3 regions of the Dactylosporangium sp. CA-092794 genome follow, and region 2 is predicted to be linked to each of the others. Evidence: predicted binding sites of a transcription regulator. Region 2 holds the regulator's gene; each other region holds the start of a gene.
The links. Region 2 encodes HrcA, which represses chaperone genes, less so after heat shock. Its sites were predicted from a motif close to GGTTNGCACNCTCNNNNNGAGNGTGCNAACC; they were not measured.

Region 1 (9,948 bases), 950 kb from region 2:
GCTCGCCGATCAGCTCGGGCTTGATCGGCTCCGCGTAGACCTCCTGCAGGCGGGCCGTGGCCGGGGCCTCGTCATCGAGGCCGGCCAGCTCCTCCAGGATCTTGGTGGGGTCCGTGTACCGCGTCCAGAGCCCCTCGACGTTGAGCACGCCCAGGCCGCCGAGCTTGCCCAGCGCGACGGCCGTGGCCGGGCTCATCGTGGCGTCGGACGGGTGCGCCACGCAGGGGATCTTGAATGGATACGCGTCGAGCTGCCAGTTCGTGGAAACGTCGTCGACGTCGCGGGTGCGGCGCGTCGGGACGATCGCGATGTCGTCCAGGTGGTAGCCACGCCGGGCGTTCTTGCTCAGCCCGATCTCGACCACGTCACGCATTGTCAGCTCCTGTTGAATTCGGGGTGTACTACTTCCCGCTACCGGGAGTGGTAGTTCGGTGCCTCGACCGTCATCTGGATGTCGTGCGGGTGGCTCTCCTTGAGCCCCGCGGCGGTGATCCGGATGAGCCGGCCGCGCTCGTGCATGTCGGGGACGGTGGCGGCGCCGACGAAGCCCATGCCCGAGCGCAGCCCGCCGACCAGCTGGTGAACCATCCCGGCGAGCGGGCCGCGGTAGGGCACCTGCCCCTCGATGCCCTCGGGGACCAGCTTGTCGTCGGAGAGCACGTCGTCCTGGAAGTAGCGGTCCTTGGAGTAGGAGCGCGCCTGGCCGCGGGACTGCATGGCGCCGAGGGAGCCCATGCCGCGATACGACTTGTACTGCTTGCCGTTGATGAAGATCAGGTCGCCCGGGCTCTCCTCGCAGCCGGCCAGCAGGCTGCCCAGCATCACGGTGTCGGCGCCGGCCACGATGCCCTTGGCGATGTCGCCGGAATACTGCACGCCGCCGTCGGCGATCACCGGCACGCCGAGCGGGCGGCAGGCGCGGGCGGCCTCCATGATCGCGGTGATCTGCGGCACACCCACCCCGGCAACCACCCGGGTGGTGCAGATCGAGCCGGGCCCGACGCCGACCTTGACCGCGTCGGCGCCGGCCTCGGCGAGCGCCTTGGCGCCCTCGTAGGTGGCCACGTTGCCGCCGACGACGTCGACCGAGGTCTCCTTCTTCAGCCGGACGACCATGTCCACCACCTGGCGGTTGTGCCCGTGCGCGGTGTCCACCATGACGATGTCCAGGCCGGCGTCGATGAGCGTGCGGGCCCGCTTGTAGGAGTCGTCGCCGACGCCCACCGCGGCGGCGACCCGCAGCCGGCCGGCCTCGTCCTTGGTGGCGTGCGGGAACTTCTCGCTCTTGGAGAAATCCTTCACGGTGATCAGGCCGCGCAGCTTGCCCGAGCCGTCGACGATCGGCAGCTTTTCCACCTTGTGCTTGCGCAGCAGGGTGAGCGCCTCGTCCTTGCTCACCCCGACCGGCGCGGTGACCAGCGGGGCGACCGTCATGATGTCGCGCACCCGGGTGGTCGGGTCGGAGACGAAGCGCATGTCACGGTTGGTGACGATGCCCACGAGCTGGCTCTCGGCGTCGGTGACCGGCACGCCGGAGATGCGGTAGCGGCCGCACAGCGCGTCGACCTCGCCGACCGTGGCGTCGGGCGAACAGGTGATCGGGTTGGTGACCATGCCGGCCTCCGACCGCTTGACCAGGTCGACCTGCTGCGCCTGGTCCTCGATCGACAGGTTGCGGTGCAGGGTGCCGATGCCGCCCTGCCGCGCCATGGCGATCGCCATCCGTGCCTCGGTCACGGTGTCCATGGCGCTGGACACGAGCGGTATCCGGAGGGTGATGTTGCGGGTGACCTGGCTCGACGTGTCTACGCCGCTGGGCACCACGTCCGATTCGCCCGGTAGCAGCAGCACGTCGTCGAAGGTCAGGCCCAGAGGCAGCACGTCAGGTCGCGAGAAGTCCATGAAGCGCATCCCAGCTCTCGGTCGTCCGGCGGGTGCGTCTCATCGTACTTCCGACCGGGCGGCGCACCCTCCCGCCATGGTCGGTCCGTGCCCGGGCCCACACCGAGGGCGTTTGGGGCTACCGTTGAGGCGTGCACGAAGAGCCCATCGACCCGTTCGCCGGAGACCCGGCCGACCCCTCGGCCGAGCTCGACGACAGCGGGAGTGACGACCCGTTGACCGCCGCCGAGCGCCAGGACGTTCTCGAGGACCTTGCGGACCTCGAGATCTACCAGGCGCTGCTCACGGCGATCGGCGTCCGTGGGCTGGTCATCGAGTGTGAGGACTGCCACGAGCCGCACTACTTCGACTGGGATCTGCTGCGGGGCAACCTGAAGCACCTGCTCACTTCCGGCCGCCCCCGCGTGCACGAGCCCGCCTTCGACCCCGATCCCGACCATTACGTCACGTGGGAGTACGCGCGGGGTTACGCTGACGGAGTCCACGACGCATTGGCGAGCGCGACCGACGACAACGAAGGCTGATCAGGTCTCCGTTTAGGTTTCACGCGCGGCGGGTACCGGCTGCGGCATGCCCCCGATGGCCCGCAGCGTCGCTAGCTCACGAGCCCGGCACGGAATGCCGCCGCTACGGCGTGTGCCCGGTCGCGTGCGCCGAGTTTCCGGAACAGCCGGCGAGCGTGCGTCTTGACCGTGTCCTCGGAGACGAACAGCTCCCGCCCGATCTCGGCGTTGCTCTTGCCGTCCGCCATACCACGCAACACCTGCAGCTCCCGCTCGGTGAGCTCCACGCGCCGGCGGGGCGGCTCACCCGCGACGTCACCGCGCTGCTGCGGTACCCCGGCACCGGTCACCCGGGCGTTGGGCACGCCGACCGCCGTCCGCGCGGCGCCCGGCAGCCCGCGGCCGGCCGGCAGCATGCCGCCCGCCGCCTGGGTCGGGGCGCCCACCCGCGCCTGCAGCACCGGCTCGCCGTTGCCGCGGCCCACCTGGCTGAGCACCAGCAGCACCGCCTTCGCGAGCGTCGTCACGGGGTCGGCCGTGTCGACGCGCAGGACCGCCCTGGCGCCGGCCGCGATCGCCGCGGCGGCGGCCCGTGGCTCCTCCGTGCCGAAGAACACCACCGTCGCGCCCGGCGCCACGGCCAGGACGCGGCGGGAGAACTCCGCGCTGTCGGGCCGGGCGAGCGTCGGGTCCGCCAGCACCAGGTCGGCCTGCTGCTCGCTGAGCCGCGCCAGGGCCTCGACCATCGTGACGGCGGTCCGCACCGCGTGTGCCACTCCCAGTCTGGCCGCGGCTGCGGCAACCGTCTGTGCCGCGACCTGTGTTCGCACACACACCAAAATCGTACGCACCGTCGTACTCCTCTCTCTCAAAGAGAGAAACACGAAATGGCGAGATCGGGACGTGGTTTCGCCGCGATTGGCCTGCCAGAAATTGACCGACGACATGCCGTTACCTGTGGCGGTCTCGCGCGTTGTACAGAGTTTGTGCGACGGGCGAATTCCAGGCCGCACGCCTGGAAGGAGGAGCGAATGACGAATGTGACTCGCCTGCCCGGTCCGATCGCGGACGTTTGGGACTGGCAGCGGCTCGGCCTGTGCCGCGGACGGGACAGCGCCCAGTTCTTCCACCCCGACGGCGAACGCGGCGCGTCGCGCGGCCGGCGGGAGACCGCCGCCAAGAACGTGTGCCGGGCCTGCCCGGTGCGGGCCGAGTGCGCCGCCCAGGCGCTGACCACGCGGGAGCCGTACGGCGTGTGGGGCGGCTTCACCGAGGGCGAGCGGCTGCGGCTGCTGGCGCTGGGCTGGGAGGACGCCGCGGACCGCGGGCGCTCCCGGGTGGACGTCGCACGGCTGGAGGCCAAGCTGGGCCTGCGCCCGGCCCCGCCGATGCCGGCGGCCGCCGCCGCGGCCGCGGCACAGCAGGCGCTGCGCACCGTGTCCGGGCGTCCGGGCCCGACCCACCCGGCGCCCGGCGTGCCGTCCCAGCGGCGCCCGCACATCGCGGCCGGGACGGCCCGGTCGCGCACCGCGGCCCGGTGAAGCGGATCGTCAGCGCACCTCGACGTTGACCGAGTGCCACCCCGTGGCGCCGTCGGGATCCGGCGGCGCCACGGCGTCGGTCTGCGTCTGTCCGCCGTTGTCGGTGGCGCGCACGGTCAGCCGGTGCCGCCCGGGGGTCGCCTGCCACTGCAGCGTCCACTGCCGCCACGTGTCGGTCGACGGTACGGGCAGCAGCGTGGCCGTTTGCCACGCCCCGTCGTCGACCTGGATCTCGACCTTGGAAATGCCCCGGTGCTGCGCCCAGGCCACCCCGGCAATCGTGACCTCGCCCGCCCGGGGATTGGCGCCCGCGCGCGGCGTGTCGATTCTGGACTCGGTCTTGATCGGGCCCTGCGCGGCCCAGCCGCGCTTGATCCAATATGCGTCGAAATCGGCGAACGACGACAGTTCGAGCTCGACGAGCCATTTTGTCGCGGACACGTATCCGTACAACCCAGGCACGACCATGCGAACCGGAAAACCGTGCTCGACCGGCAGCGGCTCGCCGTTCATGGCGATGGCCAGCATGGCGTCGCGCCCGTCGCGCAGCACGGCGGTGGGGGTGCCCGCGGTGAACCCGTCGATCGATCGGCTCACCACCTGATCGGCCCCGGCCTGGGGGCGCGCCTCGTCGAGCAGGTCGGAGACCCGCACGCCCTGCCACTTGGTGTTGCTGATCAGGTCGCCGCCCACCTCGTTGGAGACGCAGGCGAGCGTGATGTACCGCTCGATCATGGGCCGCTTGAGCAGCTCGTCCCAGCTGATGGTGATCTCCTTGTCGACCCGGCCGTGGATGCGCAACTGCCAGTCCTCGGTCGTGAGCTGCGGCACCACCAGGGCCGTGTCGATCCGGTAGAAGTCCTGGTTGGGCGTGACGAACGGCGACAGGTCGGGCAGGCCGGCGTCGGCGCTCGGCGGCAGGGGCGCGACCGAGTTCGGCGCCACGGGGGGCAGGTTCACCGAGGCCCGGTCCGCCTCCACGCCCCGGCGGGTCGACCACCAGCGGCTCGCGAATCCCACGACCACCGCCCCCACCAGCGTGTAGCCGGCGGTGCGCAGGAACGAGCGGCGCTCCTCGGGCGTGGCGTTGTCCCCCGCCTCGCGGGTGAGCAGCCAGCGGAGGGTCCCGGCGCCGGCGAGCACCCCGACGAGCGTCGGCACGAACGCATACCAGGGCGCGTTGTGCCGGCTCAGCGCCGCCACGATGCCGATCACGCCGAACCCGCCGAGGCCGAGGTAACCCCAGATCTCGCGCCTCGCCGCCAAGATGCCGATGAGCGCGGCCACGATGGCCAGGATGATCAGCATGCCGACGCTCAGGGCCAGCTTGTCGTAGGTGTAGAACACCGCGACGGCGAAATCCTTGACCTTTGCCGGAACGCTGTCGATGACCACGCCACCGACGCTGACCAGGGGCGAGGTGGTGGCGCCGGTGAGGATCGCGACCACCTCGGCGACGCCCAGCGCGACGCCGGCGGCGGCCAGCCCGGTCAGCGCTGCGAACCTGCGAGTCTGCACGCCCCTAGCATGCGGCGATCATCCCGGCGGGACCAAGCCCGGTAATGACTCCCTAATCTTTCGCCCAGCTACGACACGGCCCCGGGCGCGGGCGCCCGGGGCCGTGTGCGGTGCAGCGGTTGGGTCAGAAGCCCGGGCCGTGCGAGTGCCCGTGGCCGTGCGAGTGGCCGTGGCCGCCCGCGGCGGCCGGCTCCGGCGCCTCCGGCTTGTCGACGATCAGACTCTCCGTGGTGAGCAGCAGCCCGGCGATCGACGCGGCGTTGGCGACCGCGCTGTGGGTCACCTTCACCGGGTCGACGATGCCCGACTTGACCAGGTCGACATACTCGCCGGTGGCCGCGTCCAGGCCGTGGCCGAAGTCGAGCGCGCCGACCTTGCCGACCACGACGTAGCCGTCGAAGCCCGCGTTCTGGGCGATCCACCGCAGCGGCTCGACCAGGGCCTTGCGCACGATCGAGACGCCGACCTTCTCCTCGCCCTTCAGGCCGAGGTCGCCGTCGAGGACCGACTGGATCTGGGCCAGGGCGGCGCCGCCGCCCGGGACGATGCCCTCCTGGACCGCGGCCTTGGTGGCCGAGATCGCGTCCTCGATGCGGTGCTTGCGCTCCTTCATCTCCACCTCGGTGGCGGCGCCGGCCTTGATGACCGCGACCCCGCCGGCGAGCTTGGCGATGCGCTCGTTGAGCTTCTCCTTGTCCCAGTCGGAGTCGGAGGCCTCGATCTCCTTGCGCAGCTGCTCGACGCGGGCGGAGGTCTCGGACTTGTCGCCACCGCCGTCGACGATCGTGGTCAGGTCCTTGGTGGCCACGACCCGCCGCGCGGTGCCCAGCTGCTCCAGGCCGACCGCCTCGAGCTTGTAGCCAAGCTCCGGGGCGACCAGCTCGGCGCCGGTCAGGATCGAGATGTCCTGCAGCATGGCCTTGCGGCGGTCGCCGAAGCCGGGCGCCTTGACCGCGACGACCTTGAAGGTCTTGCGGATGGCGTTCACCACCAGGGTCGACAGGGCCTGGCCCTCGACGTCCTCGGCGATGATCAGCAGCGGCTTGCTGCTCTGGACGATCTTCTCCAGGAGGGGCAGCAGCTCCTCGATGGCGGCGATCTTCTGGGTGGTGACGAGGACGTAGGTGTCCTCGAGGACCGCCTCCTGCGCCTCGTTGTCGGTCACGAAGTGCGGGGAGATGAAGCCCTTGTCGAACTGCATGCCCTCGGTGACCTCGAGCTCGGTCGTGAGGGTCGAGCCCTCCTCGACCGTGATGACGCCGTCGCGGCCGACCCGCTCCATCGCCGAGGCGATCAGGTCGCCGATGGTGGCGTCCTGCGCGGAGATGGTCGCGACCTGCGCGATCTCGGTGTGGCTGGCGACCGGGGTGGCCTTGTCCTTGAGCGCGTTGACGACCGCGGCCGCGGCCGCGTCGATGCCGCGCTTGATGCCGGCCGGGTTGGTGCCCGCGGCCACGTTGCGCAGACCCTCGCGCACGAGCGCCTGGGCCAGCACGGTCGCGGTCGTGGTGCCGTCGCCCGCCACGTCGTTGGTCTTGGTGGCGACCTCCTTGACCAACTGCGCGCCGAGGTTCTCATACGGGTTGGCGAGCTCGATCTCCTTGGCGATCGTCACGCCGTCGTTGGTGATGGTGGGGGCACCGAACTTCTTGTCCAGGACGACGTTGCGTCCCCGGGGGCCGAGCGTGACCTTGACCGTGTCGGCCAGGTGGTTGACGCCGTGCTCCAGCAGGTGGCGCGCCTCGTCGGAGAAGCTCAGGATTTTCGCCATGCTTATGGATTCCCTTCAAAGCGACACCGCCCCGGCTGCCTCGCGCCTGCGCAAGGGTCCGGGGCGGTGGCCACTGCCTTAATGAAACTCGGTCACTTCTCGATGACGGCGAGAACGTCGCGGGCGGAGAGCACGAGGTACTCCGTGCCGGAGTACTTGACCTCGGTGCCGCCGTACTTCGAGTAGATCACGGTGTCGCCGACCTTGACGTCGATCGGCACCCGGTTGCCCTTGTCGTCGATGCGACCCGGGCCGACCGCGATGACGGTGCCCTCCTGGGGCTTCTCCTTCGCGGTGTCCGGAATGACGATGCCCGAGGCGGTGGTCGTCTCAGCCTCATTGGCCTGGACCAGGATGCGGTCCTCGAGCGGCTTGATCGCAACCTGCGTCGCGGTAGTCACGGGCATACCCTCCTGGGGTATCTAGCTTGCTATCGAGTGCCCGGTGAAGCCGTCGTCGCGGGTGCCGGCTCCGGCCGGGTTGGCTGGCACCCTCGACACGAGAGTGCTAATCGGAGGTTATGTCGGCGTCTAGCACTCCGTCAACTAGAGTGCCAAACACGCCGCGAAATCACCCAGGGATAATCTCGGCGTGGAGCTCGAGGACGTGCTGGCCCTGGACACGCAGGCCGGACGGGCCGCGCTGGCGGCGGCCGGCGCGGTGCCCGGCGACGACCCGCTCGCCGCAGCCTCCGCGCTGCGGGCCCGCGGATTCGAGCCCCGGCTGGCCGCCGCCGCGCTGACCCAGGCCGACCTGCGCCGCCGGGCGGCCGCGAAGTTCGGCCCCGACGCGGCCGGCATGCTCTTCACCCGGGCCGGCCTGGAGCAGGCCACCCGGGGCGCGGTGGCCCGGCGCCGGGCGGCCCGGCTGGCCGCCGCGGGCGTGCGGCGCGTGGCCGACCTGGGCTGCGGCGTCGGCGCCGACAGCATCGCCTTCGCCCGAGCGGGGCTGCGCGTGCAGGCCGTCGACGCCTCACCCGTCACCGCCGCCGTCGCGGCGGCCAACGTGCGCGCCCTCGGCCTGCGGGACTCGGTGACGGTGGACACACAGGACGCCACCGAGACGCCGCTGGACGCGGTGGACGCCGTGTTCTGCGACCCGGCCCGGCGCACGTCGGGCGGCCGGCGGGTGTTCGACCCGCGGGCGTACTCGCCGCCCTGGGAGTTCGTCACCGGCCTGCCCGGGCGCGTGCCGCACACGGTGCTCAAGCTGGCCCCCGGCATCGACCACGCGCTGCTGCCGGCCGGGGCCGAGGGCGAGTGGGTGTCCGTGGACGGCGACGTGGTCGAGGCGGCCGCGTGGTGCGGGCCGCTCGCCGGGGCGCCGCGCCGGGCGACCGTGCTGCGCGGTTCGGAGGCCTTCGAACTGACCGGCACCGGAGAGCGGCAGGCCCCGGCCGGCCCGCTCGGGGCCTATCTGTATGACCCCGACGGCGCGGTCGTCCGGGCCCATCTGGTCGCGGAACTCGCCGAGGCGCTCGACGGCGCCCTGCTGGACCCCACGATCGCCTATGTCACGACAAATCAGCGAATTGAGACACCATTCGCCCGGCCGTACACCATCCTCGAACGGCTCCCGATCGCCCTGAAGAAGCTGCGAGCCGCCCTGCGCGCGCTCGACGTCGGCGCGCTGCAGATCCTCAAGCGCGGCTCCGCCCACGACGTGGAGGAGCTGCGGCGGCAGCTGCGCCTGGACGGATCGAGAACGGCGGTGCTCGCCCTGACCCGCATCGGCGGAGCGCCGGCCGCGCTGCTGCTCACACCAGCGGATGGCCCAGGCGCCGCTGCAGGTCGCTGAGCACCTCATCGGCCAGCTTGTCGGGCGGGCGCAGGCCGAGCTGGCCGAGCAGGTGGCGGCCCGTGTCGCGGCACATCTCGTAGGTCAGGCGGTCGTTGAGCCAGCGCAGCCACTCGACGATGTCGTTGACGTAGAAGGCGACGCTCTGCTCGGAGTTGCGCTGCCGCCGCTCCTCGGCGACGACCAGCAGCGCCGCGGTCAGCCGCTTGCGCGGGAAGTCGTGCCCGGCCAGGGCATCGGCGACCGCGTCGGCCCGGTGCCGGGGCGCGGTCGGCGATACCGTGAGCTTCGGAAACGGCGGCTCGCCGGCCGTCCACACCTGCGCGCTGCGCGGCACGAACTCCGGATCCAGCACCACGTCGACACGCGAGGCGTGCCCGGGGTCGTCGACGGCCACCAGCACGCGCGGTCCGTGGCTGTTGACTTTGACGAGGTACCGCGAGAGACCCGTACCCTCCTCGACGCAGAACTTGGCGTCGGGCAGCTTGAGCAGCCCGTCGAAGACCAGCCGGCCAACGCGCGGCCCGGCGCCCTGCCACAGCCGCACCCGCACCGGCCCGACCTGCGGCCGCGCCGCGATCCGCACGTGATGCTCGGTCGCGGTGACCGCCCCGTCGCCGTCGAAGACCGACAGGTCGATGCCGCTGGACGCGCCGAGGAACAGGTGGCCGTGGCCGAGATACAACTGGACGGCGCCGATTCGCATGTCGCTATTGTGGGCCAGTGGCGAGCAAGGGCACCCCGGCGACCGCGCTCCTGACGCGCGCGAAGATCGCGTTCACCCCGCACACCTACGAGGTGGACCCGCGCGCCGCCTCCTACGGCGAGGCCGCCGCCGCGGCGCTGGGCGTCGACCCGGCGCGGCTGTTCAAGACCCTGATCACCACCGTCGACGGGCAGCTCACGGTCGGCGTGG
Region 2 (9,948 bases):
CATGGTCCGGTCCAGGCCGATGCGCTCACCGAGGTCACCCTGGGTCAGGCCGGCGGCGACGCGCGCCGCGCGAATGCGGTCGCCCACCATGCTCCAGTCCTGGGACTCCACCATGTTGCGATAATCGCACAATCGGCGTGCCCCAGCTAACACGTCGCGGAGCGGAGCCCCGATCGGTCACCAGCGGCCGAGGCGGATGGAGAGGGCGGATACGGCGGCGGCGCCCGCCGTTGAGGTGCGCAGGACCTCGTGGCCGAGGCGGACCGGGGTGCCGCCGAGCAGCGGCAGTTCCTCCGGGGCGACGCCGCCCTCCGGGCCGACGACCAGGGTGATCTCGCCGGTCTCGGGGAGGGGCACGGCCGACAGGGGCTCGGCGGCCTCCTCGTGCAGGACCAGGACGGTGCCGGTGAGGGCGAGCTGCTTCGTCGTCCGGGCCTGCTCGACCGGGGGCAGCCAGGCGCGGCGGGACTGCTTGGCGGCCTCGCGGGCGGTGGACTGCCAGCGCTCGAGGGGCTTGGCGTCCTTCCAGCGGGCGATACTGCGGGTGGCCTGCCAGGGCACGATCCGGTCGGCGCCGACCTCGGTGAGCAGTTGCACGGCCAGTTCGCCGCGCTCGCCCTTGGCGATGCCCTGGACGACGGTGATCGACGGGTCGGGGGGCGGCACGTGCGTGGGGGCGTCCAGGGTGAGGTCGAGCGCGCCCTTGCGGGCCGCCGTGACGACGGCGCGGGTCAGGCCGCCGCGGCCGTCGCAGAGCAGCAGCGCCTCACCCGGGGCAAGGCGCTGCACGTCGGCCGCGTGGTGTCCCTCCGTACCGCTCAGCACGAAACTGCCGGCGGCGGGCAACTCGGCGACCAGGAACAGCGGCAGGCTCACGCGTGGCCGTTGAAGGCGTCGCGCATCCGGGAGAAGAAGCCGCCCTGTTTCGACAGCTCGGCGACCTCCTCGCCGCGGCTGCGGGCGAACTCGCGCAGCAGCCGCTCCTGCTCCGGCTCCAGCCGGGTCGGGGTGCGCACGTCCAGGTGGACGTAGAGGTCGCCGCGGCCGGCGCCGCGCAGGTGGGGGACGCCCTTGCCGCGGATGCGCAGGGTGGAGGTCGGCTGGGTGCCGGCCTTGACCTCGACCGTTTCCTCGCCGTCGAGGGTCTTGATGGTCAGGCGGGTGCCCAGCGCCGCGGCGGTCATCGGCACGGTGACCCGGCAGTGCAGGTCGTCGTCCTTGCGCGAGTACACGTCGTGGGGGCGCTCGTGGATCTCCACGTAGAGGTCGCCGGGCGGGCCGCCGCCGGGGCCGACCTCGCCCTGCTGGGCGAGGCGGATGCGCATGCCGTCCTCGACGCCGGAGGGGATCTTGACCGTCAGGGAGCGGCGGGTGCGGACCCGGCCGTCGCCGCCGCAGGTCGCGCACGGGTGCGGGATGACGGTGCCGAAGCCCTGGCAGGCCGAGCACGGGCGGGCCGAGACGACCTGGCCGAGGAAGGTGCGCTGGACCGACTGGACCTCGCCGCGGCCGCCGCAGATCTCGCAGGTCTGCGGGTGGGTGCCGGGCGCGGTGCCGGCGCCGGTGCAGGTGGAACACACGACGGCGGTGTCGACCTGGATCGGCGCCTCGACGCCGAACGCCGTCTCGTGCAGGTCGAGGTCGAGGCGCAGGATCGCGTCGGCGCCGGGGCGCACCCGGGGGCGCGGCCCGCGGGCGGACTGGGTGCCGAAGAAGGCGTCCATGATGTCCTGGAAGCCGACGAACGCGCCGCCGGCCGGGCCGCCACCGCCGCCGCTGGGGGCCAGCGGGTCGCCGCCCAGGTCCACCATCTCGCGCTTGCGCGGGTCGGAGAGGACCTCGTAGGCCGCGTTGATCTCCTTGAACTTCTCCTGCGCCGCCGGGTCGGGATTGACGTCCGGGTGAAATTCGCGGGCCAACCGACGGTAGGCCCGCTTGATCTCATCGGCTGTGGAGTCCCGCTTGACGCCGAGAATCCCGTAATAGTCCTTCGCCACTGAGTCCTATACCCCTGAGATAGATGTCAACTCTGTGCCAGCAGGTCGCCGACGTAGCGTGCAACGGCCCGCACGGTCGCGATGTTTCCGGGGTAGTCCATGCGGGTCGGGCCGAGGACGCCCATCCCGCCGACGACCATCGAGCCGGGTCCGTAGCCGGTGGCCACGATCGACGCGGTCCGCAGGTCTTCGATCTCGTTCTCGTCGCCGATGCGGACCCGGGTGATGCTGGGCTCGACCTCGCCGAAGAGCTTGAGCAGGATGACCTCCTCCTCGAGCGCCTCGAGGATGGGCCGCAGCGAGCCCTGGAAGTCCAGCAGGCCGCCCCGGGCGAGGTTGGCGGTGCCGGCGAGCGCGATGCGCTCCTCGGACCGCTCGACCAGCGTCTCCAGCAGCACGGTGGACAGGGCCGTCATCGGGGGCCGCAGGTCGGCCGCCGCCTCTTCGACGAGCGCCAGCACCAGCGGCGGGGTGTCGGCCAGCCGCTTGCCGACCAGCTTGTCGTTGATCAACCGGCGCAGCTCGGTGACGTCGTCGGAGAGGATCGGGCGGGGCAGGTCCACGAGGCGCTGCTCCACCCGGCCGGTCTCGGCGATCATCACCACCATGAGCCGCGTGGTGGAGATCGGGACCAGCTCGAAGTGCCGCACGCTGGCCCGGGACAGGCTCGGATACTGCACCACGGCGACCTGCCGGGTGAGCTGCGCGAGCAGCCGGACGGTGCGGTGGACGACGTCGTCGAGGTCGACCGCGCCGATCAGGAACCGCTCGATCGCCCGGCGCTCGGCCTGGCTGAGCGGCTTGACCCGGGAGAGTTTGTCGACGAAGAGCCGGTAGCCGGCGTCGGTGGGCACCCGGCCGGCGCTGGTGTGCGGCTGGCGGATGTACCCCTCCTCCTCCAGCACGGCCATGTCGTTGCGCACGGTCGCCGGGGAGACGCGCAGGTTGTGCCGCTCGACGAGGGCCTTGCTGCCGACCGGCTCCTGGGTGGCGACGTAGTCCTCGACGATGGCGCGCAGCACTTCAAGCTTCCGCTCGTCAAGGGCCATGGCACCTCCTCCGGGACTGGCACTCCCATCTAGTGAGTGCCAGTCTACGTCAGGCGTGCGCGCTCACGCGATGATCGTTTTGCGCACGATGTGCGGCACCAGGCCAGGACCGGGCAAAACTTGTCCAAAAGAAGTCATGTCGTGTCGCTGGCGTCACTTGATCGGTCCCCTTACCGTGGCCGTCATGAGTGAACCACCTCGCCCCCCGGGGGAATACGGCTCGCCGTCAGACCCCAACTATGTCCCGCCGCCCACCAGCGGCGGCGGCGCCTACCCCCCGCCGCCGACCTCGGGCGCGGGGTACCAGCAGCCGGGGTACCAGCAGCCCGGTTATCAGCAGCCGGGGTACCAGCAGCCCGGCAACGCCTACGGCTACCAGCAGCCCGGCGCGTACGGCGCACCCGGCGCACCCGGCGCCCCGGTCGGCTACGCGAACAGCGACGAGAAGACCTGGGCGCTGATCGCCCACTTCGGCGGCATCATCGTGGGCTTCATCGCCCCGCTGGTGGCGCTGCTGGCCAAGGGCAACGAGTCGCCGACCGTCAAGGCGCACGCAAACGAGGCGCTGAACTTCCAGATCACCTGGGGCGTCGCGATGATCATCGCGGTGATCCTCAGCGTCTGCTCGTTCGGCATCCTCGTCTTCCTGCCGTTCCTGGTCTGGATCTTCATCGTCGTGTTCGCGGTCATCGCCGGCATGAAGGCGAACAACGGGGAGCTCTACCGCTACCCGGCAACGGTCCGCCTGATCAAGTAAGCAGCTCTGCGCGTAGGGCGGCCGTCACCCCCGGCGGCCGCCCTGAAAACCGCTCAGGTCAGGGCGCGCGCCACCCCGTCGGCGAGCAGCCGGCCACGTAGCGTGAGCACCGCCCGGCCCGCCTCGAACGCGGCCGGCTCCAGCTGCCCGTCGGCCAGGCAGTCCCGCGCGCCGGCCAGCCCGGCGGCGTCCAGCACCGCCAGCGGCAGCCCGTCGGCGAGCCGGATGCGCAGCAGCACGTCCTCCAGGTGCCGTTCTTGCGGCGTCAGTACCTCACGTGCCTGCCCCGGCGACGCCGCGTCCGCGAGCCGCGCGGCGTAGGCGTGCGGGTGCTTGACGTTCCACCAGCGCACGCCGCCGACGTGGCTGTGCGCGCCGGGCCCGAAGCCCCACCAGTCGCCGCCCCGCCAGTAGAGCTCGTTGTGCCGACACGGCGAGTCCTTGGACCAGTTCGACACCTCGTACCAGGCGAACCCGGCCGCGGCCAGGGCCTCGTCGGCGGCGATGTACCGGTCGGCGGCCACGTCGTCGTCCGGATACGGCAGCTCACCGCGGCGCATCCGGGCCGCCATACGCGTGCCGTCCTCGACGATCAGCGCATACGCGCTGACGTGGTCGGCCCCGGCGTCCACGACCGTGCGCAGCGAGTCGGCGAAGTCCTCCGGCCGCTCACCCGGAGTACCGTAGATCAAATCAAGATTCACCCGGTCGAACCCGGCGGCCCGGGCCTCGCCCGCCGCCTGCGCCGGCCGGCCGGGCGTGTGCCGGCGGTCCAGCACGGCCAGCACGTGCGGCGCGACGGACTGCATGCCGAGCGAGATCCGGTTGAACCCGGCCGCCCGCAGCTCGCGCAGCGCGGCCCGGTCGACCGACTCGGGGTTGGCCTCGGTGGTCACCTCGGCCCCGGCGGCCAGGCCCCAGGTGCGGTCGATGCCCTCCAGGATGCGGCCCAGCTCCGCCGGGGGCAGCAGGGTCGGCGTGCCGCCGCCGAAGAAGACGGTGTCGACCCGCGGCGGCCGGACCACCTTGGCGGCCAGGGCGAGCTCGTCGAGCACCTGCCCGGCGTAGCCGTCACTGAGCACGCCCTCGCCGGCCGTGTAGGTGTTGAAGTCGCAGTAGCCGCACCGCGTGGCGCAGAAGGGCACGTGGACGTAGACGCCGAAGCCCGCCCGCCCGGCGCCGTCGGCGACCCCGCCGGGCAACGCGCCGTCGCGCGGGACCGGCTCACCTTCTGGCAGTACTCCTGGCACCTCACTAGTGTGCCCGCATGACTTTCGTACGGTCGCAGACGGAGCACGGTGTGGCGACGCTCGTCCTCGACAACCCGGCCACCCGCAACGCGCTGTCGACGGCGGTCATCGAGGAGCTGCTGGCGGCGCTGGCCGCGGCCGAGGCGGACGACGCCGTGCGGGTCGTCGTGCTCAGCCACGCCGGGCCCGTGTTCTGCTCCGGCGCCGACCTGCGGGAAACCGCGGACGCGTTCGACTCCGGCCGGCCGCCGGTGAGCCGGCTCGGCGAACTCCTCGCCGCGATCTGGGAGGGGCGCAAGCCGGTCGTGGCCCGGGTGGGCGGGCCGGCCCGGGCCGGCGGGCTGGGCCTGATCGCCGCCGCCGACATCGCTGTGTGCACCGCGGATGCGACGTTCGCGTTTTCCGAGGTACGCATCGGTGTCATCCCCGCCGTGATCTCCGCCACAGTGCTGCCGCGGCTGGCCCCGCGGGACGCCGCCGAGCTGTTCCTCACCGGGGCGACGTTCGACGGGGCCCGGGCCGAGCGGATCGGGCTGGTGACCGCCGCGGTCGAGCCGGCCTCGCTCGACGCCGCCGTCGCGGGCTACGTCGTCGAGCTCCTGCGGGCCGCGCCGGGCGCGCTGGCCGGGGCGAAGGCGCTGCTGCGGCACCGCCGGGCCGACACCTTCGGGGCGGAGATCGCGGCGCTCACCGAACTCTCGGTCGGATATTTCGGATCCGCGGAGGGCAGGGAAGGCATCATGGCATTTCGGGAAAAACGCCGACCCAGTTGGATCCCGGACGGCGCCGTGTGATCGGGACGGGTGGCGCCGGGACCGTACGCTGGTCGGCCTGAACAGCGGGAAGGTGACGATGCGGGTTCGACGGTTGATGGCGGTGGCGCTGTTCGCGATCATCGCCGTCGCGGTGTGTGCCTACGTCGTCGTCCACCAGATCGGCCAGAACATCCCGCTGCGCCTGCCGCCCGTCGCCCGCGACTGCGTGGTCAACGCCGGCAACGCGTCGGTCAACGCGACCGGCGACGCCACCGGCGAGGTCGAGCTCGGCGCCGAGCAGCTGGCCAACGCCGCCACCATCACCGCGGTCGGGCTGACCCGCAAGGTACCGCAGCGCGGCCTGGTCATCGCGCTGGCCACGGCCTGGCAGGAGTCGAAGCTGGAGAACCTCACCGGCGGCGACCGCGACTCGATCGGGCTGTTCCAGCAGCGGCCCAGCCAGGGCTGGGGCCGCCCGGACCAGATCGCCGACCCCCGCTACGCGGCCAACGCGTTCTACACCGCCCTGCTCAAGATCAAGGGCTGGCAGCAGATGCGGATCACCGACGCCGCCCAGCAGGTGCAGCGCAGCGCGCACCCGGAGGCCTACGACAAGTGGGTCGACGAGTCCGAGATCATGGCCCGGGCCCTCAGCGGCGACGTCACCGGCGCGGTGGCCTGCGGCCCCGCCGAGACCACCAGCCACGGCCCCGACGCGGTGCGGTCGCTCGGCGCCAGCCTGAAGCTGGACTGGGGCACCGTCAGCACGGCCGACGTGGCCAACCTGGCCGGGGTGGCGCTCAAGGTCCGCGAGCCGAAGGCCGGTTGGCAGTACGCCCACTGGCTGGTCGCCCACGCCCAGGACAACGGCGTGAAGCGGGTCGTCTTCGCCGGCCTGCAGTGGACGGCCGAGAGCGGCGCGTGGGCGCACGTGACGGAGCGTGGCGGCATCGACGCCGGCCCGGCCGGCGAGCGGGTCGTCGCCGAGGTGTACTAAAAGCCTTGACGTTCAACGCGACCAGCAGGTTGTCGCCCGTTCGGACATTGTCAGGTGGCCAACTCCCGAGTCGGGCGCCCGTACACCTCGCGTTACCATCGGTCGTTCGATCGGTCGCTCCGGCTTTCGGGCCTTCCGGTTTTGAACTGCTCCGGTTTTGGGGCATCAGCAAGGCACGACCAAGTCAAGAGGTAAGGGGAGGACATGACGTCCGCTGCACCCGACTACGGCGGCCTCACCGGCTATGAGCCGATCAGCGAGGCCGACCGCAAGGAGTTCCTGGATCAGGGCTTCCTGCTGGTCCGCAACGTCCTCAAGGAGGACCACCGCGCCCAGCTCGAGGCGGCCGTGGACCGGATCTGGGCCGAGGAGAAGGCGGCCGGTTCTTCGAGCATGAAGAAGGACGGCACGCTGCACCTGCTGGGCTTCCTGACGCGGGACGACCTGTTCGGGCACCTGCTGACCCAGCCGACCCTCTTCCCCTACATGTGGGGCCTGGCCGGCTGGAACATCTACACGCACCACAACCACCTCGACGTGACGCCGCCCACCTCCGAGGAGGAGCCGCCCTCGTGGGGCTGGCACCAGGACGGCTACCGCCAGAACTCCGACCCGGAGACGATGGACCCCAACGTCCCCCGGCCGATGTTCTCGCTCAAGATCGCGTACGTGCTCTCCGACCTCTCGGAAACGGGCCGCGGCGCGACCAAGGTGATTCCGGGCAGCCACCTGTGGAACTCGCTCGCCCGCCCCGCCGACACCACGGTGCACAACCCCGACCCCGAGGGCACCGTCGAGATCACGGCGAACCCGGGTGACTGCTTCATCTTCGACCGGCGGCTGTGGCACTCGCGGTCGCCGAACTACTCGAACATCACCCGCAAGATGCTGTTCATCGGTTACACGTACCGCTGGATCCGCCAGCTGGACGACATGCCGGTCGACTACGACGGCGAGTGGTGGGCCAACCGCACGCCGGTGCAGCGCCAACTGTGCGGCGAGGCGACGCACACGGCCAATTATTGGGGCATCAACTGGAACGGCTACATCGACGAGGAGATTCCGCTCCGCAAGGAGCTGAAGACCCGCGGGCTGCTGGACCGGTCGGTTCCCTGGCTGCGCTAGCGCCTGGAAGCGCGGGGGGTTCCTTACCGGGAGCCCCCCTTGCGGCTTTTTGGCCCGCCCGCACCCGCACGCCGTGCCGCCCCGCACCCGCACCCGCACACCGACCCGCGCCCGGCCCCGCCCCGCACCCGCACACCGCCCCGCACCCGCACCCGCACACCGCCCCGCACCCGCACGCCGCCCCGCCCCGCACCCGCGCGCTGTTCCGCACCCGCACCCTGCCCCGCACCCGCGCGCCGTGCGGGCTCGCGCGAAGCGCGGCGCCCCACCCCGCGCGCCGTGCCGGCCTGCGCCGCCCGCGAACCGGCGCCTCCGTGCGCGCCGGCGACCGCTCTCCCCCTCGGCGAGCTCGGTCCGCGACCAGGTCCGCGCGCCGCGGCGGGCGCTGCACACCGGGGAGCGCAGTGCAGCGACAGGAAGTCTCCGCGATCATGCCGCGCCCGCTGCCGACACCAACGGTTTTTCATGATCACGGAGTGATCATGTACACCTGTGTACCAGAAGTCTCCGGGATCATGGCAAACCCGTGATTTCGCCACGACGGACATCATGATCACGGAGACATAAGTCCGCCCCGATGCTTTCCGCGCTGCGCGGCCCTGACGTCCCGGTTGCGGTGCCCCATCGCGCCTCCGGTGCAGTCGCCGCGGTCCCCGATCGCGCCTCCGGCGCAGTGGCTGGCTACCCCTGTCGCGCCTCCGGCGCAGTAGCTGTGCTTCCCTGGCGCGCCTTCGGCGCGGTGGCTGCGCTTTCCCATTGCGCCTTCGGCGCAGTGGCTGGGGCCCTTATGGCGCCTCCGGCGCGGTGGCTGGGGTTTCTTGTCGCGCCTCCGGCGCATTTGGCTGGGGTCCGAAATTCTAGCCACGCGCGACTCCGTCGCGGCGCTTGCCTGGGGGGTTCCCACCCCAGACCCCCCATGGCCGCTCCGCGGCCACTCTCTTCCGCGCTGCGCGCCCCTGACGTCCCGGGCACGGTCCCCCATTGCGCCTGCGGCGCAGTGGTTGCGGCACCTTGTGGCGCCTTCGGCGCGGTGGCTGGGGTTTCTTGTTGCGCCTTCGGCGCATTGGTTGGGGTCCGAAATTCTAGCCACGCGCGACTCCGTCGCGGCGCTTGCCTGGGGGGTTCCCACCCCAGACCCCCCATGGCCGCTGCGCGGCCACTCTTTTCCGCGCTGCGCGCCCCTGACGTCCTGGGCGCGGTCCCCCATTTGCGCCTCCGGCGCAGTGGTTGCGCTCCCCAATCGCGCCTTCGGCGCAGTAGCTGCGCTTCGCTGTCGCGCCTTCGGCGCAGTGGCGGCGCCTTATGGCGCCTGCGGCGTGGTGGCTTGGGGTTTGTTGTTGCGGCCTTGGCGCATTGCGGGTGGCCCCCGGGGATCCCGGGGGCCACGTGGTTCGGTTTTTTTAGAGGGCGCGGCGGCCGCGGCCGGCGAAGCCGGCTACCAGGGCTACGCCGATGGCGGCCAGGATGACCTGGACCAGCAGTTCGCCCCAGTCGACGCCGGGGGTGTCCGTGGAGATGCCGATGGCGTTCGCGACCACGGTGCCCAGCAGCGCGGCGACCACGCCGATGACCATCGTCAGCCAGATCGGAATGCTCTGGCGGCCGGGGACGACCAGTCGCCCGAGCGCGCCAATGATCAGACCGACAATCAGCGCGGTGATGATACCGGTGACAGTCACTGGTCTCCTCCTCTTCCAAGCTCAACCCGGGGGGCGGGCTTTTGCGGTTGAGCTTGTAGTGCCCGTGGGCTCAGGAGGCCAAACGCGACGAAGATGCTCGAACGAGGGGATTGCGCAGTGCCACGTCCATGGTGGGGAATGCCATTTCCGGCGGATCGGTCAACGGCAACCAGGTGTACTCCGTGCCCTCCGACGGATCCAAGGTGATCTCGCCGGCGGTGATCCGGGCTACCCAGAAGCAGTCCAGAATGGGCAGTGGCTCGTCCTGGAACTCGTACGTGCCGATGTACATCCCGGCGAACTCGCCCAGCTCGATCTCGACGCCCAACTCCTCGCGGG
Region 3 (9,948 bases), 2.6 Mb from region 2:
GCAGACGGCGGGCCGACCCGGAGGTCGGCCCGCCGCGTGAAGCGCTGGACTCAGAAGTCCATGTCGCCGCCGCCCGGCGCACCGGCCGGGGCCTTCTCCTTCTCCGGCTTGTCCGCCACCACGGCCTCCGTGGTGAGGAACAGCGCCGCGATGGAGGCGGCGTTCTGCAGCGCGGAGCGCGTCACCTTGGCCGGGTCGATGATGCCCTCGGCCAGGAGGTTGACATACTCGCCGGTCGCCGCGTTGAGGCCGTGGCCGGCGTCAAGGTTGCGGACGCGCTCGACCACGACGCCGCCCTCGAGGCCGGCGTTGACGGCGATCTGCCGCAGCGGGGCGTCGAGCGCGATGCGCACGATCTGCGCACCGGTGGCCTCGTCGCCGACCAGGTCGAGCTTGTCGAACGCGGTCTTGCCGGCCTGCACCAGGGCCACACCACCGCCGGGCACGATGCCCTCCTCGACGGCCGCCTTCGCGTTGCGCACGGCGTCCTCGATGCGGTGCTTGCGCTCCTTGAGCTCGACCTCGGTGGCCGCGCCGACCTTGATGACCGCAACGCCGCCGGCCAGCTTGGCCAGGCGCTCCTGCAGCTTCTCGCGGTCGTAGTCCGAGTCGCTCTTCTCGATCTCGGCGCGGATCTGCGCGACCCGGCCGTTGATCGACTCGGCGTCGCCGGAGCCGTCGACGATGGTGGTCTCGTCCTTGGTCACGACCACCTTGCGAGCGCGGCCGAGCAGGGACAGGTCGGCGTTCTCCAGCTTGAGGCCGACGGTCTCGCTGATGACCTGACCGCCGGTCAGGATCGCGATGTCGGTCAGCATGGCCTTGCGGCGGTCACCGAAGCCGGGGGCCTTGACAGCGACCGACTTGAAGGTGCCACGGATCTTGTTCACCACGAGGGTGGCCAGGGCCTCGGCCTCGACGTCCTCGGAGATGATCGCGAGCGACTTGCCCGACTGCATGACCTTCTCCAGAACCGGGAGGAGGTCCTTCACCGCGGAGACCTTCGACTCGACGATGAGGATGTAGGGGTCGTCGAGGACGGCCTCCATCCGGTCGGTGTCGGTCACGAAGTACGGCGAGATGTAACCCTTGTCGAAGCGCATGCCCTCGGTGAGCTCGAGCTCGAGGCCGAAGGTGTTGCTCTCCTCGACGGTGATGACGCCTTCCTTGCCGACCTTGTCCATCGCCTCGGCGATGATCTCGCCGACCGTGGAGTCACCCGCGGAGATGGAGGCGGTGGAGGCGATCTGCTCCTTGGTCTCCACGTCCTTGGCCAGGTTGGCCAGCTCGTCGGCGACGGAGGAGACCGCCGCCTCGATGCCGCGCTTGAGCGCCATCGGGTTCGCACCGGCGGCGACGTTGCGCAGGCCCTCACGGACCAGCGCCTGCGCCAGCACGGTCGCCGTCGTCGTGCCGTCGCCGGCGACGTCGTCGGTCTTCTTCGCGACCTCCTTGACCAGCTCGGCGCCGATCTTCTCGTAGGGGTCCTCGAGCTCGATCTCCTTGGCGATGCTCACACCATCGTTGGTGATGGTGGGCGCGCCCCACTTCTTCTCGAGGACGACGTTGCGGCCCTTCGGGCCAAGCGTCACCTTGACGGCGTCGGCGAGGGTGTTCATACCCCGCTCAAGACCGCGGCGCGCCTCTTCGTCGAACGCGATAATCTTGGCCATTCGGCGTTGTCCTCCTGGACATCCACGATTCGCCTCGACCCACGTGGGGCCTGCGGCTCACCGCCTGCTTTCGCACCTACGAGGACCCAGCGGAATCCCCGGGCGGTCGGGCCGGATGAGCCCGCGACGACCAGCCCCGCGGCGGTTGCCCACCCGAGGCTGCACCGTCCCGACCGTTGGCACTCGCATGTTACGAGTGCCAACACCCTGTTTAGCACTCAAGCGTGCCGAGTGCAACCAAACCCCAAAGCCCACGAGGTGAACCCAGAGAGCTAGCCCCGAGGCTCACAGCAGCCAAAGCCCTGCGCCTGAGGCCCGACAAGGACGAGCAACCACTGCGCCGAAGGCGCAATAGGGGGCCACAACCAGGACGTCAGGGGCGCGCAGCGCGGGAGAAGTGGCCGCGCAGCGGCCATGGGAGGCCTGGGGTGGGAACCCCCCAGACACAGCGCCGCGACGAAGTCGCGCGTGGCTAGCTTTCGGACCCCAACCAAACGCGCCAAAGGCGCAACAAAAACCCCAACCCCAGCGCCGAAGGCGCAATAGGGGACCTAAGCCACTGCGCCGAAGGCGCAACAAGGCACCCAAGCCACTGCGCCAGAGGCGCGACAGAAGACCCCAACCACCGCGCCGGAGGCGCAACAAGGGCCCGCACCAAGACGCCAGGGGCGCGCAGCGCAGAAAAAGTGGCCGCGCAGCGGCCATGGGGGGCCTGGGGTGGGAACCCCCCAGCCACGCCCGAGCGAAGCGAAGGGCTAAAGACTAGAAACAGAAAACAACTCAAATCGGGCAACAATCCCCGCACCGACAAAACGGTCGCAGGGCACCTTCCTCAGCAATGAGGACGGTGCCCCGGCGGGGTTTTCCGGATTTCGGTCAGGCGAGTAGACGAACCTTCTCCGCCTGCGGGCCCTTCTGGCCCTGCGCGATCTCGAACTCCACGCGCTGTCCGTCTTCCAGCGACTTGTAGCCGTCCATCTCAATCGCGGAGAAGTGGACGAACACGTCCTGCCCCCCGTCGACCGCGATGAAGCCATAGCCCTTCTCGCTGTTGAACCACTTGACGGTGCCCTGTGCCACGGTGCACTTCCTCTACTTCGGTCCTGCTGCATCACTCGGCTGGCTGTGGGGACCAGCCCCCAGGTCTTCGGCCCACAGCCGCCGGGTCCGGGGGTGGCTCCGGCGAAGGAACGACGACCGAACCGCACGGTACACGAGATAACCCGAGCCCCGACAGGCCCAAATCGGACAGCAAGGTCACGAATCATGTAGCTCGAAAAGGTCGCCGAGCATGCCTTCTCGCTCCCGATTCCTTGCAGCGTCAAACATCGCCCGGCGACTACGTGTTAGTAACCTCGGAAGCTACACGTGACGGCGGGACTGCACGACGCGGAACCGGCCGGCTACGAAGGCACCGTCGGTGAGCGAGGCATTGGCCGCCGGATTGGCGCCGGTGGCGTGGAAGTCCGAAAACGCGGCCGACTGGTTCACGAAGACGCCACTGGTAAGGTTGACTGACAAATGCACACCAGCAAGCAGAGCGGCCTCTTCCATCGCCGCGAGCACCCCCTCCGATGTCGAATACACCGAAGCGGTCAATGCGCCCTTCTTGCCCACGGTGTCGGCGAAGATCCGCAAACTGCGCTCCGTGGAATCGGTTTCGACAACGAACGAAATGGGGCCGAACCACTCGGTGCCATACGTTGTTGCGTCAGCCGCGCCGAGTTTCCGGATGAGCGGTGTGCGGACCGTCGCGCCGGCGTAGGCGGGGTGGGAAACGTCTGAGGATTCCAGCACCGGGGCGCCGGCGGCGGCGGCTTTCTCCAAGCGCTCGAGCACGCCGTCGTTGACGATGGCGCCGGTGAGTTCGACGCCCTTCGCCGGGTCGCGGGTGAGCGCGCCGACCGCGGCCGCGATGCCCTGGGCCACCTCGTCGAGGCTCTTGTGCCCCTCGTCGGTGTCGATGCCGGCCGCCGGCACCAGGATGTTCTGCGGCGTCGTGCACATCTGCCCGGAGTACAGCACCAGGGAGAACCCGATGTTGCGGCACATGCCGGCGAAGTCGTCGGTCGAGTCGACCACGACGGTGTTGACGCCGGCCTTCTCGGTGTAGACGGCGGCCTGCCGGGCGTTGGCCTCCAGCCAGTCGCCGAACTCGGTCGAGCCGGTGAAGTCGATGATGCGCACCTCGGGGCGCAGGGCCAGGGTCTTGGCCAGCCCCTCGCCGGGCGCCTCGGCGGCGAGCAGCACGAGGTCGGGGTCGAAGCCCGCGTCGGCGAGCGTCTCCCGGGCGATCTTGACGGAGATCGCCAGCGGCAGCACGGCGCGGGGGTGCGGCTTGACGATCACCGGGTTGCCGGTGACCAGCGACGCGAAGAGGCCGGGGTAGGAGTTCCAGGTCGGGAACGTGTTGCAGCCCACGACCAGGGCGGCACCGCGCGGTACCACATGGAAGGTCTTGGACATGTGCAGCGTCTGGCCCTTGCCGGCGGGCTTCTCCCAGTCGGCCGTGGCGGGAGTGCGGGTCATCTCCCGGTAGGCGTAGGCGACCGCCTCCAGCGCGCGGTCGAACGCGTGCGCCGCGCCGGCCTGGAAGGCCATGACGAAGGCCTGGCCGGTGGTCGCGTGCACGGCGTTGGCCAGCTCGAACGCGGCCTGGTGCAGCCGGGCGAGGATCTCGGCGCACACGCCAGCGCGGGTCTGCGGGCCGGCCGCGCGCCAGGCCGGCATGCCCGCGGCCAGCGCCGGGAACGCCTGGTCAGGGTCGAGGTGCGGGTACCGCACGTCGAGCGCGACGCCGAACGGTGAGCGCTCGGTCGACACCCAGTCGGTGATGCCGGGCTGGTCCGCGAGCGGGAAGTCGGCGCCCAGGTAGGCGCGGAACGCGGCCTCGCCCTCGGCGGCGGCGTGCTCGCCGTAGACCCGCGGGCTGGGCGACTCCGGGTAGTTGGACCAGTACGCACGCTCGGCGATCGCGGTCAGCGCCCGCTCCAGCGTGTCGGCGTGGCTGGCGAACATAGGGTGCGAGTTCTCCATGGGCGCCATCCTGCCACCGGCACGCCGGGTGCGGTTTTAGATCGCGCCCTGCCAGTTGGCCCAGAGCTCGGCCAGGCGGAAGCCCATGGCCTCGTTGATCGCGATCATGTGGGAGTTCTCGACGGCGTTGAAGGTGTGGATCGTGGCCACCGGCTCGTGGGCGAGCAGGAACCGCAGGTTGTCGACCTTCACCCGCAGGCCCAGGCGGTGGCCGCGGTGCGCCGGGTGGACCAGCGTGATGAGCTGCCAGGCGTGCTCGCGCACGGTCCGCCGGACGCGGATCGCGCTCCAGGCCACGACCCGGCCGGTCGCCTCGTGAATCACCACGCTCTGGTACCGCCGGGAGTCATACACCACATATGCCTCGTGCTGGGCGCGCAGGAGCTCGACGTCGATGTTCTGCGGCTCGTAGTCCAGCTCGCCCATGGGCGCCTCGGCGAGGAACGAGCTGTCGAGCCCGGCCAGGTCGGCGATCAGGCGCTCGGGCGGCATGCCGATCCACTGCTCGGCGGTGTAGCCGGGCGACTTGGCCAGGCTTTCGTCGTACAACCGCTGGATCGACGGCTCGTCGAGGTCGGCGATGCGCAGCTTCCGGCGGGCGTCGGTGAGCCCGTTCTGCAGGCCCATGGCGGCGGCGAACCCGCTGGGCGCCGGGGCGAGCGGGCTGAAGCTGAGCGCCGAGGTGCGGCCCCGGTCGCGGGCGAGGCCGGCGGCGTGGGCATAGAGAGCCCGGCCGATGCCCCGGCCGCGCAGGCCGACGGGGACGGAGACCTCGATGTGGGCCTTGTCAAGGTTGTCGCGGGTCGGCAATTCGAGGGCGACCGTGCCGACCGGCTCGCCGTCGCGGTGGGCGAGGAAGACCTGCCGATCGGCGCCCGGGCGCGGGTGCACCAGCTGCATGCCGAAGGCGTAGCGGCACTCGGGCGGGAGGTCCGGGGCATCGCTGCGGATCGCTTCGTCGGCGATCCGGTGCGCCGCGTCGACCGCCGCCGGGTCATCGACGGGCAGCTCGACGATCTCAAGGGTTTGCAGGGCCATGCGCCTCAGCGTGGCGGCCGGAAGACTTCCCGGCAAACCATTAAAATGCCGGAGAATTGGTCGAGAGGACGCTCGCCAACACCTCCGGTGTTGTGGTCGCGGGCTCCCACCGAGAAAATCGGCTCAAGCCTCGCGGCGACACGTCCTCCCGCACCGAGCATCCTGGCGCTCGGGTCTTAAGGCGTCAAGTCCTCAAACGGACGCTCGGCGCGCCACCAATTACGCACCGTATAGATCACATCCGCCGATCGGACGACCCGCCCCTCATCCGAGCGAGAAAGCGCTCTCAGATTGTGAACCCACCGTAACGGTGGGAGCCGAAAAAATCATCCGAGCAGGCCGGCCTCCCGGGCCGACTTCAGCGACGGCTTCACCCGATGGGTGGGGCCCACCAGCTCCGCCACCGCATCGAGGGTCTTGAGCCCGTCGCCGGTGTTGAACACCACCGTCTCCGCGCTCGGGTCGAGCCGGCCGGACTCGACGAGCTTCTTGAGCACCGCCGCGGTCACCCCGCCGGCCGTCTCGGCGAACACGCCGGTGGTGCGGGCCAGCAGCTGGATGCCGGCGCGGATCTCGTCGTCGTCGGCGTACTCCATCCAGCCACCGGAGCGGCGCACCGACTCGAGCGCGTAGAGCCCGGCCGCCGGGTCGCCGATGTTGAGCGACTTGGCGATGCCGGTCGGCTTGACCGGGATGATCTCGTCGGCGCCGTCGTGCAGGGCCTTGGCGATCGGGTTGCAGCCGGCCGACTGCGCGCCGAAGACCTTCCAGGGCGTGTTGGGCACCAGGCCGATCTCGACCAGCTCGGCGAACGCCTTGTCGATCTTCGTCAGCAGCTCGCCGCTGGCCATCGGGATGACCACCTGCGCCGGGAGCCGCCAGCCGAGCTGCTCGGCCACCTCGTAGCCGAGCGTCTTGGAGCCCTCGGCGTAGAACGGCCGGACGTTGACGTTGACGAACGCGGTGTGCTCGAACTCGTCGGTCTCGGTGAGCTCCGAGCAGAGCCGGTTGACCTCGTCGTAGGAGCCCTCGATGGCGACGACCTCGCCGCCGTACACCGCGGTCATGACGATCTTGCCGGGCTCCAGGTCGGCCGGGATGAACACGGTCGAGGGGACGCCCGCCCGGGCCGCGTGCGCGGCGACGGAGTTGGCGAGGTTGCCGGTGGAGGCGCAGGAATACCGCGTGAAGCCCAGCGCCTTGGCCGCGGTCAGCGCGACCGACACGACCCGGTCCTTGAACGAGTGGGTCGGGTTGGCCGAGTCGTCCTTCACCCACAGCGGTGCGGTGAAGCCCAGCTCCGCGGCCAGCCCGTCGGCCTTGACCAGCGGCGTGAGGCCGGGGTCGAGCGTGACCCGGGACTCCGGGTCGACGCCGACCGGCAGCAGCGGCGCATACCGCCAGATGTTCTTGGGGCCGGCCTCGATCTGCTCCCGGGTCACCTTGGCCAGCGCCGCCGGGTCGTAGCCCACCTCGAGGGGGCCGAAACACTCGTAACAGGCGTGCTGCGCGGCGAGCGGGAACGTCGCTCCACAGCCGCGGCAGACCAGGTTGCGGGCCGGGGAGTCGGTGAAGACGCTGAGCGTCGAGGTCATGACGGGAGGCCTTTCCTCTCATCTTTCCCAAGCGCACGGGCGCGCGCCGGGACGGATTTGGCACCTACCGCGGAGAGCCTCAACATCGAGCCACCGCAGGGGTTGCCGGGGCTTCATCGGGCCGTATCCCTCTGCCCCTCTGGATGAGGTATTCAGTTATAAGCCGAGTGTAAGGGGCGCCACCGGCCTCTGGGTATGAGTCATCTCACGAGGTGGACAGGGCTAGCGTTTCATTCATGCACCCGATCGCGGCCGAGTGGTTCTCCCGGCACACCTCGAGCTGGCGCGACTGGCCGGCGGAGGAAGTCCTGGCCGCGAAGGGTGAGACCCGAGTGAGCGTGGTCCTGCCCGCGCTGGACGAGGAGCCGACGGTCGGCGAGATCGTAACCGGCGTGCGCATGCTCGGCCCGATCGTCGACGAGCTGGTGGTGGTCGACTCGGGCTCGGTGGACCGCACCGCCGAGGTGGCCGCGGCGGCCGGCGCGACCGTCCACCACCGCGACAACATCCTGCCGGCGACCGGCTCCCGGCCGGGCAAGGGCGAGGTGCTGTGGAAGGCGCTCGCCGTCACCAAGGGCGACATTTTGGTGTACGTCGACGCCGACCTCACCGACTTCCGCCCCCACTTCGTGACGGGCCTGCTGGGCCCGCTGCTGGCCGACCCGGCGACGCTGATGGTGAAGGCCTTCTACGACCGCCCGCTGCTGGACGTCTCCGCGGCCGGCGGCGGCCGGGTCACGGAGCTGGCCGCCCGGCCCCTGCTCAACGCGCACTTCCCGGAGCTGGCCGGGGTGGTGCAGCCGCTGGCCGGGGAGTATGCGGCCCGCCGGAGCCTGCTGGAGTCGCTGCCGTTCGCGGCCGGCTACGGCGTGGAGACGGGCCTGCTCATCGACACCTACGCCCGCCACGGGCTGGACGCGGTGGCCCAGGTCGACCTGGGCCAGCGCACCCACGGCCATCAGGACACGGCCGCCCTGGGCCGGATGGCCGCGACGATCGTGCACACGATCAACGCCCGGGTCGCCCCGAGCCACCCGCTCTGGCCGACCTTGACGCAGTTCGAGCGGCATGATTCCGCCGTGGTACCGCGGGTGACTCCGGTCGCCCACCCGGACCGTCCCCCGATGGAGACGGTCCCGGGCTACGCACCGGCCTGAGCTCAGCTCACCACGTCCTTGCGCAGGAACCGCCACCAGCCCAGGGCGAAGAAGACGGTGGCATAGGCGAGCGCCGCCACGCAGCCCTTGACCAGGTCGTCGGTCTGCATCGGACTGGACAGCAGGCCCAGCCAGGCGTCGGCGTAGTGCGTCGGCAGCACGGTGCGCAGGTTACCCAGCGCGGTGATCTGGTCGAGGATGTTGGACAGGATCTGCAGCAGCACGGCGCCGCCGACCGCGCCGAGCGGGGCGTCGGTCGACACCGACAGCAGGAACGCGAGCGAGGCCACCACCAGCAGCGTGACGCAGAGGTAGGCGACGATCTCCAGCAGCCGCACCACGCCCGTCCCGGCCGGGATCTCCCCGCCGATCGGGGCGCTCAACGGCGCCCAGCCGTAGCGCAGCGTCCCGGCCAGCAGCGCGGTGCCCACCAGGGTGACGATCGCGAGCAGGCTGTAGAGCAGCGCGACGACGAGCTTGATGCCGAGCAGGCGGGCCCGCGGGACGGGCATCGCGAGCAGGTACCGCAGGCTCCCCCAACTCGCCTCGCTGGCCACCGTGTCGCCGCAGAACAGCGCCACGATCACCACCAGCAGGAAGCTCGCCGACACCAGCAGGGTGAACAGGGTGAAGTTCGGCCCGCCGGAGGTGGCCAGGTCGGACAGGCGGGAGAACTCCCCGCCCGCGCCGCCGTCGTCGCCGCCCCCGCCGGTGTCCAGCTGGAACGCGACCAGGATGATCAGCGGCAGCAGCACCATGAAGCCCAGCGCCAGCTGGGTCCGGCGGCGGGAGGCCTGCCGGCGGATCTCGGTCCACAGCGAGAGGGTCGCGCCGGGGCGGTACCCCACGGCACCCCCGATGACGTCGGTGCTCACGATCGCTCCCCACTCGCCTTGGTGTCCCCGCCCACCAGGGACAGGAACGCGTCCTCCAGCCGCCGCCGCGGCGTGACCCGGTCGATGCCGACCCCGGCCCGCACCAGCGCCGCCACCACCTCGGCGCGCGGCGTGCCGTCGATGTCGACGACCAGGCCGCGCCCGCCGGACCAGGCCACCGCCTTCACCCCGGTCAGCTCCTCCAGCACCTTCTCGGCCGCGTCCACATCGGACACGTCCAGCTGCACCGACGGCGAGTCGCCGACGATGTCCTCGACCGGCCCGGCCGCGACCACCTCGCCCTTGTGCATGACGACGACGTCGGTGCAGGTCTGCTCCACCTCCGCGAGCAGGTGGCTGGAGACCAGCACGGCCCGCCCACCTGTGGCATAGCGGCGCAGTACTTTGCGCATCTCGGCGATCTGCGGAGGGTCGAGCCCGTCCGTCGGCTCGTCGAGGACCAGCAGCTCGGGCAGGCCGAGCATGGCCTGGGCAATGGCCAGCCGCTGCCGCATGCCGTGGCTGTAGGTGCGCACCCTGCGGTGGACGGCAGTGCCGAGGCCGGCGATGTCGT

Region 1: the regulator HrcA is predicted to act here: its motif matches at 7,718-7,748, upstream of groES (co-chaperone GroES).
Region 3: the regulator HrcA is predicted to act here: its motif matches at 1,848-1,878, upstream of groL (chaperonin GroEL).

What each region holds. Positions count from the first base shown of each region.
Region 1 is NZ_CP192044.1:11,932,890-11,942,837, forward strand. Features, by position in the region: gene ACQPXD_RS51675 (GuaB3 family IMP dehydrogenase-related protein) at 1-373, opposite strand, end outside; gene guaB (IMP dehydrogenase) at 412-1,911, opposite strand; gene ACQPXD_RS51685 (DUF5319 domain-containing protein) at 2,034-2,426, shown strand; gene ACQPXD_RS51690 (helix-turn-helix transcriptional regulator) at 2,498-3,256, opposite strand; partial or broken gene ACQPXD_RS51695 (WhiB family transcriptional regulator) at 3,437-3,802, shown strand; gene ACQPXD_RS51700 (molybdopterin-dependent oxidoreductase) at 3,956-5,464, opposite strand; gene groL (chaperonin GroEL) at 5,589-7,235, opposite strand; gene groES (co-chaperone GroES) at 7,328-7,642, opposite strand; gene ACQPXD_RS51715 (THUMP-like domain-containing protein) at 7,827-9,032, shown strand; gene ACQPXD_RS51720 (hypothetical protein) at 8,992-9,738, opposite strand; gene ybaK (Cys-tRNA(Pro) deacylase) at 9,756-9,948, shown strand, end outside.
Region 2 is NZ_CP192044.1:10,978,158-10,988,105, forward strand. Features, by position in the region: gene ACQPXD_RS47375 (helix-turn-helix domain-containing protein) at 1-114, opposite strand, end outside; gene ACQPXD_RS47380 (16S rRNA (uracil(1498)-N(3))-methyltransferase) at 178-876, opposite strand; gene dnaJ (molecular chaperone DnaJ) at 873-1,997, opposite strand; gene hrcA (heat-inducible transcriptional repressor HrcA) at 2,024-3,046, opposite strand; gene ACQPXD_RS47395 (DUF4870 domain-containing protein) at 3,231-3,803, shown strand; gene hemW (radical SAM family heme chaperone HemW) at 3,857-5,053, opposite strand; gene ACQPXD_RS47405 (enoyl-CoA hydratase-related protein) at 5,071-5,847, shown strand; gene ACQPXD_RS47410 (hypothetical protein) at 5,900-6,805, shown strand; gene ACQPXD_RS47415 (phytanoyl-CoA dioxygenase family protein) at 7,010-7,930, shown strand; gene ACQPXD_RS47420 (GlsB/YeaQ/YmgE family stress response membrane protein) at 9,331-9,609, opposite strand; gene ACQPXD_RS47425 (NUDIX domain-containing protein) at 9,680-9,948, opposite strand, start outside.
Region 3 is NZ_CP192044.1:533,661-543,608, reverse strand. Features, by position in the region: gene groL (chaperonin GroEL) at 51-1,673, opposite strand; gene ACQPXD_RS02295 (cold-shock protein) at 2,550-2,753, opposite strand; gene paaN (phenylacetic acid degradation protein PaaN) at 3,036-4,709, opposite strand; gene ACQPXD_RS02285 (GNAT family N-acetyltransferase) at 4,746-5,747, opposite strand; gene thrC (threonine synthase) at 6,074-7,342, opposite strand; SAM riboswitch class I at 7,358-7,492, opposite strand; gene ACQPXD_RS02275 (glucosyl-3-phosphoglycerate synthase) at 7,651-8,499, shown strand; gene ACQPXD_RS02270 (ABC transporter permease) at 8,502-9,374, opposite strand; gene ACQPXD_RS02265 (alpha/beta fold hydrolase) at 9,371-9,948, opposite strand, start outside.